2 regions of the Roseibium sp. FZY0029 genome follow, and region 1 is predicted to be linked to the other one. Evidence: predicted binding sites of a transcription regulator. Region 1 holds the regulator's gene; the other holds the start of a gene.
What was found. Region 1 encodes LexA, which represses DNA repair genes until DNA is damaged. Its sites were predicted from a motif close to TGTTCNNNNTGTGTTCNG; they were not measured.
Positions count from the first base shown of each region.

Region 2: parE (DNA topoisomerase IV subunit B) is a predicted target of LexA. The motif match lies at 1,584-1,601, and genes of this name have one in related genera.

Region 1 covers NZ_JAZDVZ010000005.1:241,807-249,042, reverse strand. Annotated here, with positions in the region: gene fumC (class II fumarate hydratase) at 1-1,241, opposite strand, end outside; gene V1T76_RS15890 (alpha/beta hydrolase) at 1,264-2,073, opposite strand; gene V1T76_RS15885 (acyl-CoA synthetase) at 2,228-3,808, shown strand; gene lexA (transcriptional repressor LexA) at 4,826-5,536, shown strand; gene V1T76_RS15875 (ComEC/Rec2 family competence protein) at 5,541-7,236, opposite strand, start outside.
Region 2 covers NZ_JAZDVZ010000005.1:531,427-538,662, forward strand. Annotated here, with positions in the region: gene V1T76_RS17190 (hypothetical protein) at 1-97, shown strand, start outside; gene V1T76_RS17195 (tetratricopeptide repeat protein) at 237-1,094, opposite strand; gene parE (DNA topoisomerase IV subunit B) at 1,682-3,727, shown strand; gene V1T76_RS17205 (sulfotransferase family 2 domain-containing protein) at 3,841-4,557, shown strand; gene V1T76_RS17210 (DEAD/DEAH box helicase) at 4,857-6,305, shown strand; gene V1T76_RS17215 (GGDEF domain-containing protein) at 6,429-7,236, shown strand, end outside.

The DNA.
Region 1 (7,236 bases):
CCGATAAGCGGACTGAGCGCAGTGACCAGCATCAAGGACTGATCCAGGAACTGCTTGATGCGCTTTTCGTTCGGCTGCATTCCTTCGACAAGGAAACGGGAGAAGTTGGTGCAGCCGTCACCCATGATCTTAACCGATTGCAGAATTGCATTGATCATCAACGGCTTGTAGACATTCATCTCGAGATACCCGCTGGCGCCACCAATCCCGACCACGACGTCATTCCCGATGACCTGCGCCGCGATCATCGCAAGTGCCTCACACTGAGTCGGATTGACCTTGCCCGGCATGATCGAGGACCCGGGTTCATTGGACGGAATTATCAGTTCGAAAAATCCGCAGCGGGGTCCGCATGACAAAAGACGAATGTCGTTTGCGATCTTGAACAAGGACACAGCAAGCGTCTTCAAAGCCCCGCTCAGCATGACAAGAGCATCATGCGCGCCCTGGACAGCGAATTTGTTCGGAGCCGTATAAAACGGCAAACCAGTCAGTTCGGCGATTTTTGTGGCTGACAGCTCTGCAAAGCGGGGATGCGCGTTGATCCCCGTCCCCACAGCGGTTCCGCCCAGCGCCAGACCATAGACATCGTTTAATGCAAAACGGATACGTTCCATGTCCTGCCGCAGCATTTCAGCGTAACCGGAAAACTCCTGCCCAAGTGTCAGAGGCGTAGCGTCCTGCATATGGGTTCTGCCGATCTTGATGATACTGTCCCAGGCATCGGCTTTTTCCTGAAGGCTTTTGTGGAGTGTCTGAACCCCTGGCAGCAGGCGGTGGTTCACCTGGATCGCAGCCGCCATGTGCATGGCTGCAGGAAAGCTGTCATTGGAAGACTGAGACAGGTTCACGTGATCGTTGGGGTGAACCGGATCTTTTGACCCCAGTACGCCGCCTGCAAGCGCAATGGCGCGATTGGCGATCACCTCATTCACGTTCATGTTGGTTTGGGTGCCGCTACCGGTCATCCAGACGTGCAGAGGAAAATGCTCGTCCAGTTTTCCTTCGCTCACTTCCTCCGCTGCCCGGACAATCAGGCTCGCTAGATCGTCACGCAGCAGGCCCAGCTCTTCGTTTGAAAGAGCGGCTGCCTTTTTCAGGATGCCATAGGCGTGGACAAGCTCAATCGGCATCAAGTCACTGCCGATTGAAAAATACTTGAGGGAACGCTGTGTCTGCGCCCCCCAGTATTTGTCCTCCGGTACATCTATCTCACCGATGCTGTCGCTTTCAGTACGCATAAGCGTCTCCCTGTGGGTTGGCTCAAGAGGCCAGCAAGGTTTCGGTCAACTCGCTATCCGGCTTTTTAAGCCCATCGATGACGTCGAAATGATGCCGATCCGGATCTTCCCGATAAGTCGCCGTTGGCCAAGCGTCGGCGAGAAGTTTCGACTGGCGGAGGAACTCCGGACGCTCCGCCCCTCCAACCCAGGCGACGACCGGGCAGTCGATTGCGGGCTTCATAAGTGCGGCGCTCTCGGCAACGGCCTCTTCTTCGCTCATTTGGAAAGACTTGTTCATCACGGTATTTCTGAGCGGGCGAAGGTCGTGCAGACCGCTAATGGATACGACCCGCTCGATTCGCGCCAGAACGTCCTCTGACAGGCGCGTATCCTCACAGATCATCCGAGTGACCAGATGGCCTCCGGCGGAGTGACCGGCCAGCCGGATCGGCCCGGCAACACGAGCCGCCGCTTTCGTGACTGCCACACTGATCTGCCGCGTGATGTCTGAGATCCGGGCATCTGGAGCCAGCTCATAGGATGGCATGCAAACCGTCCAGCCCTTTGCCAGACACCCGCTTGAGAAATGCGACCAGGAACTCTTGTCGAATCTCAGCCAGTAGCCCCCATGCACGAAGACAACGAGCCCCTTGGATTTTCGCTCCGGCCGGAACACATCGAACCGTTGACGATCCCCTTCCCCGTAAACAACATCCAGATCCTTCTCGACCCAGCTTTTCCGGAAGGCTTCGGCATCTTGCGCCCAGCGCACAATAAAATCGTCGGCACCTGGAATATACGCTGCATTTGAATAGGCATCGTCCCAATCAGCAATCGTCATCTCGCTCATTCGAAATCCTCTAACAACCTTCGAAATTGATCGGCGGCATCCTTGCACGATTTCCTTTCAAAGCGGAACGGCCTGAATGCCAATCGCAGCTTGTCAAATAGACCTGGGTCAACCTAACGTCAGAAAAAAACCATGAACCGGGAGGCAAACTCATATGGTGGAACGCTGTTCCAATCGCGTGTCCAATCTTGCACACTTTCTGTCCAGAAATGCCGCACGATGGCCAACCCGTCCGGCCGTTGTCCAGGATGGGCGCACATGGACCTGGGCGGAAATCGATTCGCGAGTCTCAGCTCTTGCAACAGGCCTGCAGTCTGAGTTTGGCGTTTCCAAGGGGGACAGTCTCCTGGTGCAGGCTGAAAACTCTGTTCAGATGATCGAGATCATGCTGGCTGCTTTCCGCCTGGGGGCTGTCTGGGTTCCTTGCAACTTCCGTCAGGCGCCCGGTGAGACAGCCTATGCGGCGGAAAAAGCGAAGGCGAAGGTTTTCCTGTGTGACGCAAATTTCAGCGCTCAAGCCGAAGCTGTACGGAACGCAAGACCGCAGCTGACTGGTTGCGTAACGATTGGCACGAGCGACTTTGGCACCAGCTATGAGGATCTTGTCTCCCGCCACACGGGACAAGCCTTTGCGAATGAGAGCGTAGATTACAACGACCCCTGTTGGTTGTTCTTCACATCCGGCTCCACAGGACGCCCAAAGGCGGTCGTCCTCAGTCACGGGCAAATCGGTTTCGTCTGCGTCAACTACATGGCGGATCTGTTGCCTGGAACAACGGAACAGGATGCATCGCTGGTGATCGCTCCGCTCTCCCACGGCGCAGGGCTACAACTGGTCGCTCAGCTTGTGGCCGGTTCAGCGCATGTGCTTTTGCCTAGAGGTGGCTTCAATCCGGCAACCGCTTTCGAGCTGATCGAAAAACACAAGGTCAGCAATATTTTCACTGTGCCAACAATCGTCAAACGCCTGGTGGAAGATCCTGCGGTCGACCGGTTCGATCACTCAAGCCTGCGACACCTCATCTATGCGGGGGCTCCCATGTACCGGGAGGACCAGAAACTGGCGCTGCAGAAACTGGGGCACGTTCTGGTTCAATACTACGGGCTTGGCGAGGTCACCGGAAACATCACGGTGCTGCGGCCCCAGGATCATTTTCTGGAGGATGGTCCCGAGACACGCAGCGGCACCTGCGGCACGGAGCGCACCGGCATCGAGGTCTCGATCCAGGACGAACACGGCAATCTTCTGCCGCCCAATGAAACAGGTGAAGTCTGCGTTATTGGCGCAGCTGTCTGCGCGGGATACCTGGAGGACGATGAAGCCAACAAAAAGTCGTTCAGAAATGGCTGGTTCCGGACGGGCGACATCGGTCACATGGATGAACAGCGCTACCTCTTCCTGACCGGCCGAGCCTCGGACATGTATATTTCGGGTGGCTCCAACGTCTATCCGAAAGAAGTCGAGGAAGTCCTGCTCACACATCCGGATATCTCCGAGGTCGCAATTCTAGGCATTCCTGACAGGCAATGGGGCGAAGTCGGACTTGCCGTTTGCGTGGCGGCCCCGGGCAAGTCCCCCGACCCTCAGGCTTTGACGGACTATCTCGACGGCAAGATCGCCCGTTACAAATTGCCGGCACGCTACCTCTTTATTCCGGCGATGCCGACCAGCGCCTACGGCAAGATCACGAAGAAACTGGTGCGAGAGCATCTGACGGAGCAGGGCTTACTGTGAGACGGCCACCGCCCAGGACACTTGCCGACATCCGGCATCCTGGTCCCGCCGCCGAAAATCGGCGGCCCTATGCCAGATGCCGGGCGGAACCTCTAAAGATAGACATCACGGAGCCCGCGCCTCTTTTGGAGGTCTTGGGTCGCTACGCCAAACAGCATGAGCTGAGTCCGGCGGTGCGGGATCTTTCCGGTCTGACACTTGGGCCATTCGACTTCGTAATGCCAGCCTGTGCGATCGATGACCGCCACGCAGCGTAGTACAGCGACACGCATTCCTCCAAGGGCTCTACTCTCGAAACAGCGGTCGCAATTCTAGGCAGGAAGGACGGCGACTGGTTTGCGCATATATACGCCTACTGGCACGAGAGTGGCAGAGAACGTCTCGGTCACCCGCTGCCTCACACGCTTCAGATAGCGCACGCAGGCATCATCAGGGGCCACGGTCTCAAAGGCGCGGCATTTGTGGCTTCGTTGGACCCGGAAACCGAATTCACGTTGTTCCGCTTACAGCAGGCCGGACCCCTCTCCAGACCGCTTCGAAACAACGCTCTCATTACGACGCCGGCTCCGTTTGCCGATCTGACAAACAGCATCCACGAACTTGCTCTTCTGTTGGATTCATCCTCCTACGAAGTCTAGGGCCTTGGCAGCCTTGCCGGAGCGGCGTTTCGCGATGCCGACGCGATGACGGGCCTGATTTCCGAAATATTGCTTTCCCCAGGTGGCGGGGCAAGAGCAACTCAGGAGCTCCAAGTGCCCATACGCGCGATCGACCTTGATGGCGGGTTGCATGATGGCATTCTCATTGCCGGCGGGGCGCCCACGCTTGTCACTTGCGAATTGCTGATTACGACCCGATCAACATGTGACAATAAGCCTGGGCCAGTTGAAAATTGATCGTGGCCGCCAGCAAGGCACCAAGAACAGTAAGAGAACATTTACCCTTGCAGAACACAATGAGAACAGGTACCATGTTCTTGATTTGTACCAGATGTTTTCTCGGTCAGGGGACGCCTACATGCTGACGCGCAAGCAGTACGAACTGCTCATGTTCATTCACGAAAGACTGAAAGAAACCGGTGTGCCGCCGTCTTTCGACGAAATGAAGGATGCGCTCGATCTGCGCTCCAAGTCCGGCATTCATCGCCTGATCACAGCCCTTGAAGAACGCGGCTTCATCCGGCGCTTGCCGAACCGGGCAAGAGCCATGGAGGTTGTTCGCCTTCCGGATTCCATCGCACCGGGCCTGGGTACTCCTCGGCCAAGGGGCACCTTTTCGCCAGAAGTCATCGAAGGCTCGCTCGGTAAACCGGAACCGGCGAAGGCAGCACCGGAACCCGTTATCGGTGTCACGGAAATTCCCGTTATGGGCCGAATTGCCGCCGGTGTACCGATCGAGGCCATTCAGACCCACAGCCATTCCATTACCGTGCCTCAGGACCTGATTGGGCGTGGAGAGCATTACGCGCTGGAAGTGCGCGGCGATTCCATGATCGAAGCCGGCATTCTGGATGGTGACACCGTTCTGATACGCAGGACCGACAGTGCCGACAGTGGAGATATTGTCGTCGCTCTTGTCGATGATGAGGAAGCAACCTTGAAGCGCTTGCGCAAGAAAGGTGCCTCTATCGCGCTTGAAGCCGCGAACCCCGCCTATGAAACCCGGATCTTCGGACCGGGCCGCGTCCGAGTTCAGGGCCGACTTGTTGCCCTGTTTCGACAGTACTGACCCGTCACTCGTCAACGCGCTCTTTTGCAAATGAAGCGCGGCTGGCTTGACGTAACCCGTCTCTTGTGACCGTTCCTGGCCGATGCCAGGGACGCGGCGGGTCAGGGATGGCGTACACCAGCTTTTCGATTTTTGGCTTTCCGTCAGGCGGAAGTACCTCTCGGTCGCCAAGCCTATTGGTATCATCCCCCCGACGAGCAGCGCTTGCCGACAACCAGATCGAAACTGCGCCGCGTGCCGACCGCGTTTCCTGGTCCAAAACAAGCACTGAGCTGCAGTTTTCCGGAGCGACTAGATCGGTCACGATCAAATCGGCGTATCTGCAATCCATCTGAAATGCTTCGAACGTTTTAGGCTGGGCGATTGCCAAATAGGGTAAGGCCAGTTGCAGCGCCTCTTCGCTTTCCCCTGGTCCGTATGCCCTGACGACGCATCCATCATCGTCACACATTTTCTGAGGCGATTTCATCTTACGCGATAAAATCGCTTCATCAGGAACGCCTTCCGACTGAAGCCAAAGGTCTGTTGCAAAGGACCGGCCTCTAGCTTCGTAACGCAAGGCCCCAGTTTCATCCCGAGCGGCGATGCGAGAGCCGCTCGCGGCAATCTGGATGTCCGGAGGCTGGTCAGTGATGACAATCATGAGCCCCGCAAGCAGCGGAAATCCGGCGAGCAGACGCCTTCTTCCTGGCAACAACAGGCCGGCAAATAGCGCCGACAGCAGTAGACTTGCAGCCATTCCGTCGAGCCTGCCCGACGCGCCGCCTCCGGCATCCAGCGCAGCAGTGAATGAAGCCACCTTCAGAAGCAGCGACACGCCGATAGACATCACGGCCAGTGGCAGCGCAGCCAGTCCAAAGGGCATCAGAACAAACGCCATCACACCCATTGGCATGACAAGCAGCGAGAACACTGGCATGCCCAGAAGATTGCCTACAACGCCATAGGGCGCAATGCGGCTGAAATGATGTGCTCCGATGATGCCGGTCGCCAATCCGGCGACCAGCGCGGTAACAAGCAGACCCGCAACCCATTTGCCAAGAAAAACGCATGTCGCCATGCCCCATCCGGATACTCTGTCACCGGTCGATCCAAAGCGATCCCGTTGCCGCCACAAATCATAGACGGCAACCAGACAGATCACGGCGGCAAATGACATCTGGAAGCCAGGGAAAAACAGGCGTTCAGGCGCTATCACAAGAAGCAGGAGGCCTGCTAGCGCTACACTCCTCAAAGTCAGACCGCGCCGACCGACAAGAACCCCGAGAAAGACAATGGCAATCATCAAAAAAGAGCGCTGTGTGGCAACCGCTCCGCCGGACAGAAGCAGATAGACGACGGCCGCACCAAGAGCTGAGAGAGCTGCCCACTTGTGAACAGGCCATCTCAACGTCAAGACCGGAATGAGCGATAACAGCAACAAAACTGCCCCGTAGGCGCCACCGGCGAAAAGCGCCATATGCAGTCCTGAAATCGCCAGGATGTGAGCCAGCCCCGCCGAACGCAATACCTCTTCCTGCTCTTCAGCAATGCCGCTTCTGTCACCAACCAAAAGGGCGACGATCAATGCGGTTTCGGGCCCATCGGCAAGACTGGATTTGATCCGCTCCGCGATATTGCTTCGGAGTTTGGCAATGACAACAGAGGGGCGAAGCCCAATCCCCTGATCTGGAACCTTGATGACCTGAGGCGGACCAAAA
Region 2 (7,236 bases), 290 kb from region 1:
CCCACTTACGCAGAACCAGAGCCCGGCATCCGACAGCCTCGACACCCGCAATTCCGGAAACATCCAGCAAACGTTGTGGGCGAGAGCGACGCTCTAAGACCCCAATTTGGGTTTCATGCAGCTATAGGGAAGCCAAACGGCGTACCTTACGCGGCATGCTTGGCAATTCGCTGCCAGTGAGAGGCGCCGAACAAGCGCCACCTTTCCAATCGGACCAGGTTAGTCCACTTGGAGGGTTATTGTGCGGGCAGTTGCTGTGCGGTGAGCATGTCCGGACGGTTCTGCTTCAACCAGCCGTCAGCCATGGATCTTGCCATCTGCCTGACAGGCTCGGGCGAAACCGCGAAATACTGTTCATGCATGGAATGGATCCAATTCGCATCCGTTCCTTTTGCCTGTTCCCGCGCAACTGTCATCCACATCAGGCCACGCGCTTTTTTCTTGTCGGATGTTCCGAGTGCATAAAGCGTTTCACCAAGCCGGGCCTGGGCCCCGACATGCCCCTTCAGCGCAGCCAGATTGTACCAGCGAACAGCCATTCGCCCGTTGTTTTCCTGGTACATGCGGCCAAGCTCGTATTGCGCATCGGCATCGCCGAAATAGGAGGCGGCATGCGTGAAAATCTGCCGGGCGCGAGACTCATTCTTGGGTACAGCGCCTTCTATGCCGTTCAGGTAATAAGACCCGAGGGCGACAAACGCACTTGAAACAAAGGGGGCGTCGGGTGCATCCGGACGATCTTCACCGTGTTCACGGACGATCTGGCTGTAATATTCGAAAGCCTTGAGGTCGTCTTCCTTGACGCCATCGCCGGAGGCATACATCTCCCCCAACTTCCAGGCGGCCATCGGCTGACCGTTTTCGGCGGCATATTGCAGCGAACCGAGAGCTCCGGCCTTGTCGCCGGCATAATATTGACGGGCCCCTGCCCGCAGGGCTTCAGACGGGGAAAGGTCTGTCGGTCCAATCGCACGGGCTGGCGCCGGCTGCCCGTCAAAGGCGGCCACAGGACCGGTCAATCCGATCAGGATCAACGCACCGAGCACGGTTCCGGCTTTTCCGATGCGTTGAAGCTTTGTGCTGTTCTTAGGCATCCCAGTCACACTATTATCCGTCGGCAACGAAACAGGTACCCGACGGACGCTCTTGTTTTTTGTCCGCGCCAAGCGCATTTGCTGTCTCTTCGATCCTGAAGCTCGCGCTCACAGGATCCACTGTTTCGGAATGGCCTAAACTGGCCGATCATTTCGTCCTAAGTTGGGCCATACGGCGCCGAATTAAGACAATTTCCTGATTCTTATGTCCGGACGGTGTCCCGCTAGGGAAGCTGCCTTCCTGTCGGGGCGTCTCAAACATTAGCGCAACGGGTGACGGGCAAACATGGCCGAACAGGGGCAACTGAGGCAAACCGGGACCCGGCCAGCGACTCTGTCAGCAACTGTTGCGGAATTGGCACATTTCGTGGCCACACCTCCCATTCAAGGCCTGTATTTCATCACAGGCGGGTTGATGATGTGTTGCCAGAAAGGCTTTTCAGCCATGAGGGCTGTTGAAAACGGGGGCTTTTGGCCAATTACCTTTGCCGTTCTATGTTTGTCCTTCAAACTGAGGCATGATTCGGTGTAGGTAACGGCGCTGAGTTAGTGAAAACTGTGACCCAAGACCCATCAGGCGATACGGAATGAGCGCAAAAGACGATCTGTTTGCAGGCAACGCGGCGGTCGCTGCCCCGATGACACGTGACGAGCCCGCCCCTGCTCCGCAAAAGCCGCGTCCCGTTGCGCCCGTCGCGGTCAGCGACGATTATTCCGCTGCCGACATCGAGGTTCTTGAAGGGCTCGAGCCAGTCCGGCGCCGGCCAGGCATGTATATCGGCGGCACGGATGAAAAGGCGCTACACCATCTCTTTGCCGAGGTGATCGACAACTCCATGGACGAGGCGGTTGCCGGTCATGCGACCTGGATCGACGTTTCGCTTTCCGCTGATGGCTACCTGACGATTACCGACAATGGTCGCGGCATACCTGTCGACCCCCACCCCAAGTTCAAGGACAAGTCCGCGCTTGAAGTGATCATGACAACGCTTCACGCGGGCGGAAAGTTCGACAGCAAGGTCTATGAAACCTCCGGTGGCCTGCACGGCGTCGGCATTTCAGTGGTCAATGCGCTTTCTGAAGTGCTGATCGTCGAGGTCGCACGCAGCCGGAAGCTGTATCGCCAGATCTTCCGCCGTGGTCATGCTCAAGGACCGCTGGAACATGTCGGCGACACGCAGAACAGGCGCGGCACCCAGGTCAGTTTCAAGCCGGACGAGCAGATTTTCGGCAAAGGCGCCAAGTTCACACCCGGTCGTCTTTTGAAAATGGCCCGGTCGAAGGCCTATCTCTTCGGCGGGGTCGAGATCCGCTGGCACTGCGATCCTGAACTGTTGTCGGAAAAGGACGAAACACCGGCCGAGGCCGTTTTCCACTTTCCAGGCGGCCTTCGCGACTTCCTCAACGAGCGACTGTCCAAGGAACGCCGCGTCGTTGACGATGTCTTTTTCGGCCGCACCGACAATGCCGGCAAACACGGCTCCGTCGAATGGGCCGTCAGCTGGTATGCCGGCGACGGCTTCGTCAATTCCTACTGTAACACCGTGCCGACACCGGAAGGCGGAACGCACGAAGCGGGTTTCCGTTACGCGCTGCTGCGCGGCCTGAAGGCATATGGCGAGCTGACAAACAACAAGAAGGCCTCCATCATCACCGGCGACGATGTGATGACATCCGCCGGCGGGATGCTGTCGGTCTTCATTCGCGAGCCCGAGTTTGTAGGCCAGACCAAGGACAAGCTGGCGACCAACGAAGCCACCCGCATTACGGAAACGGCCGTCCGAGATGCGTTCGATCATTGGTTGACGGCTTCCCCCAACCAGGCAAACAAGCTTCTGGAATGGGTGATAGACCGCGCCGACGAGCGCTTGCGCCGCCGCCAGGAAAAGGACGTTGCCCGCAAGACAGCCGTGCGCAAGCTGCGTCTTCCCGGCAAGCTTGCCGACTGTTCGGCGAACCAGTCGGATGGAACCGAGCTCTTTATCGTGGAGGGCGACTCGGCAGGTGGCTCTGCCAAACAGGCGCGTAACCGGTCCAACCAGGCTGTCCTGCCCTTGCGCGGCAAGATCCTCAACGTTGCCAATGCCGGACGAGACAAGCTCGTCGCCAACCAGCAGCTTGCCGACCTCATTCAGGCTCTAGGCTGCGGCACCCGCTCGCAATACCGGGAAAGCGACCTGCGCTACGAAAAGATCGTCATCATGACGGATGCCGACGTCGACGGCGCCCACATTGCTTCACTCTTGATTACCTTCTTTTACCGGGAAATGCCCGAGCTGATCCGCGGCGGCCATCTCTTCCTGGCCGTCCCTCCCCTCTATCGTCTTAGCCAGGGGGGCAAGACCCTTTATGCACGCGACGATGCTCATAAAGACGAACTGATGGAGACCGTCTTCAAGGGCAAGTCCAAGGTGGAGATTGGTCGGTTCAAGGGCTTGGGTGAAATGCTGCCTGCCCAGTTGAAAGAAACGACAATGGATCCGTCCAAGCGCACAATGCTGAGGGTCGTTGTCGAAGAAGAGGCGGTGTCGGATACAAACGACACTGTTGAGCGCCTCATGGGTAACAAGCCGGAAGCGCGCTTCCGTTTCATTCAAGACAACGCTGAATTCGCAGAAGATCTTGATATTTAGACGCAACAGTGGGTAGTTTGATCTAAATCTTTTTTTGAGGAGGCGGATCGGGTGTAATTAGTTTTGCCCGCATGGCCTATTTGACCGGTCGGAAAAGTAGCATGTTAAACCGGATGTATTCGATATTGGATAGACGGCTTCGCCCATTGCGAAATCATGTCTTCCTGGCTTTTCCAAAGCATAAAATTGCCTTCGCTCGTATTGCGGAGCCGGCATTTCAGTTGTTGCGTCCGGTTCTTCATCGCCTTGCCGGCACCGACAAGCTCACGGCTCTTTCCGGAATTGATCTCAAGGCGGCCGCGACCGAACGGCTGCTTTTTCATGGAAATGTCGAGTTGTTGACGGCACGGGAACTCAAGCGCCGCCATCCCGACATGAAAGTTGCCGCCTGGGTTCAGAACCCCATGCACCGGCTTGCCTATTGTTACGAGAAGGTCATTCTGAGTTCCGATCCCCTTCCTGCCTATTACGAAGAACGGCAGTTCAGTCAGGACATGACACCACAGCAATTCGTGTCCCATGTTGCCTCGATTTCCGACCTGGAAGCGGACAATCTCTTCCGTAGCCAGACTGCCACGCTCACCTACAAAGGCATGCTGACAGCCGATCTGGTTCTGCAGCTAGAAGATTTCGATCGGTCCTTCGCAAAGTTTCTCTCCGAGAGTTCTCTCAGACTTCGTTCAAAAGACCGGGTCTCGTATCACGTGGGTAATTTCGTTTCGCGGGAAACGCTGCTGTCGTTCACCGAAGACCGGCTGGTTCAGCAGCTCCGGCGCCGCTACAAGACGGATTACGACCTGTTCTACAAACCGGCGGCTCTTTCTGCCTGACGCTGCGCAATTTTACGTATCGAATACCGGTTAACGCGAACTTTTCGGAAACAGACACCTTTGGTCACGCCATCTTTTTGGGCAACGCATACTGATGTTGCAGCCGATTTCATGATCCAACTTGGTTGCACTATTAACTGAGATGGCAAATCGTACCCGGAATTACTCTATTTTCTTGAAATTTTACCTCTCAAGTGCATTGACACCTGAGCGCATGAATGTAGGGTGTGCGCACATTGGCACCGGCGGTTCCCACGGCGCCGCCGATTAACAATCACAACATTCGGGCAAAACGCTCCATGGCATTTAATACTCTCGGTCTTAGCGAGAAGGTCCTCGCTGCAGTTGAAGCAGCGGGTTATAAAGAACCCACGGCAATCCAGTCGGGAGCCATTCCGCAGGTGCTTGAGCGCCGCGACATTCTTGGCATCGCCCAGACCGGAACCGGCAAGACCGCGAGTTTCACACTGCCCATGTTGACGCTGCTCGAAAAGGGCCGCGCCAGGGCACGCATGCCGCGTACGCTTATTCTCGAACCGACGCGCGAACTCGCAGCGCAGGTAGAAGAGAACTTCTCCAGATACGGCACCAATCACAAGCTCAACATTGCTTTGTTGATCGGTGGCGTTTCCTTTTCCGAACAGGACAAGAAACTGGACCGGGGCACCGATGTGCTGATCGCTACACCAGGCCGTCTGCTCGACCATTTCGAACGCGGCAAGCTTCTGCTTCAAGGTGTCGAAATCCTCGTCATCGATGAAGCCGACCGGATGCTCGACATGGGGTTCATTCCGGATATCGAACGGATCTGCAAACTGATCCCGTTCACCCGCCAGACCCTGTTCTTCTCGGCAACGATGCCTCCGGAAATCCAACGCCTGACGGAAACATTCCTTCAGAACCCGGCCCGCATCGAAGTCGCGCCGACCTCATCGACGGCAGAAAACGTCGCGCAGTTTCTGAAGGCTACCGAGTCCAAGGATTACGAAAAGCGTGCTTCGCTGCGAGAACTGCTTGAAGGCGCTGAAGATCTTCAGAATGCCATCGTATTCTGCAACCGCAAGCGGGACGTGACGACCGTTTACCGGTCACTGGAACGTCATGAGTATAACGTTGGAGCCCTCCATGGAGACATGGACCAGCGTACACGCATGATGATGCTGGACAATTTCCGGAAGGGAACGATCAAGTTGCTGGTGGCAAGCGATGTCGCGGCCCGTGGCCTTGACATTCCTGAAGTAAGCCACGTCTTCAATTTCGACGTCCCGAGTAACGCCGAAGACTATGTGCATCGTATCGGCCGCACCGGTCGCGCCGGGCGCAAGGGCACTGCCTTTACTCTGGTTACCGGAGAAGACCAGAAATATCTTGATGCCATTCAGGCGTTGATCAAGAAAAATATCGACTGGTTGGGAGACGCGATCGATTTCGAAGCTGCGGCTCAAGAGCGCAAGGCTCGTCGCAAGGCTGGCAAGCCTTCCCGCAACGCGCGTTCGAGCAACGACAACGAAGCCACCGAGACAAAGCCGTCCAACAACCGTCGCCGGTCACAGAGCAAACCACGCGAAGTCGTGGAAGAGCAAGTTGAGGAACTCCCGGAAATGCTGAACCCGACTCCAGTCTCGAATCTTCCGCAGAGGCAGTCCGGTAAACGGTCCAGGAATGACAAGCTGGAACCGGCCTTCGGAGCTGGCGTCCATATTCCTGCTTTTCTTCTGCGCGAGCCGCGGCCTAAAAAGGCGTCGTAACTGCAAAATCTGTCCAGGTTTTGCTTTAAGCTTAACGGCTCCTTAAACCTTCCATCGGAGTTTAAAACCTAGTTCTTGTGTCCGTGTGGGGCGGATTCGCAAGGCATGGGTGAGAGAAACTTGATGGCGGATGAAGACGACCACAAGCGGACTATCCAATATGGAGAGTCCGCAATCAGTTACATCAAGAAAAATGTACTGCCAGCCTACCCTCGTTCTTACGAACTTTGGTACACGTATGCGGCTGGTTACAATCAGGGCCTGAACCGGGCCGTCAATGAATCCATCAAATCCAACGGCAGGATCAGCACCGACGAAATGCTGACGCTGTACGGTCGTTTCCTGTCACCAACGCGGCTTGGGGATCGTCTGGATGAAGTTGGGTCCAAGGTCTCCAGAGAAGTCGAAGAACTGGTAGACACGCTGAAGCTTAGCGCAGATGCCACGTCCGACTATGGCACCGCGCTTGAGCAGGCCGGTGAAAAGATCAAATCAGTTTCCGATCCCGAGAAACTGCAGATCTATGTCACGCATCTGGTCAAATCGACCCAGAACGCGGTTGCTTCCAATCGGAAGCTGGAGAGCCAGCTCCTGGAGTCAAAGAAGCACATCGAGAACCTGCAGTCCTCTCTGGAAGCGATCCGCTATGAATCCCTGACGGATGAACTGACCACACTCAACAATCGCAAACACTTCGAGAATTCGATTGAACGGGTCATCGATCACTCCAAGGAAAGCGGACGCGGTTTCTCTCTGCTGATGACCGATATCGACCACTTCAAGAAGTTCAACGACACCTACGGCCACCAGACAGGCGATCAGGTTCTCAGGCTCGTCGCGCTAGCGGTCAAGCAAAATATCAAGGCGCAGGACATTGCCTGCCGTTATGGCGGCGAAGAGTTCGCTATCATTCTGCCGCATGCCGAACTGG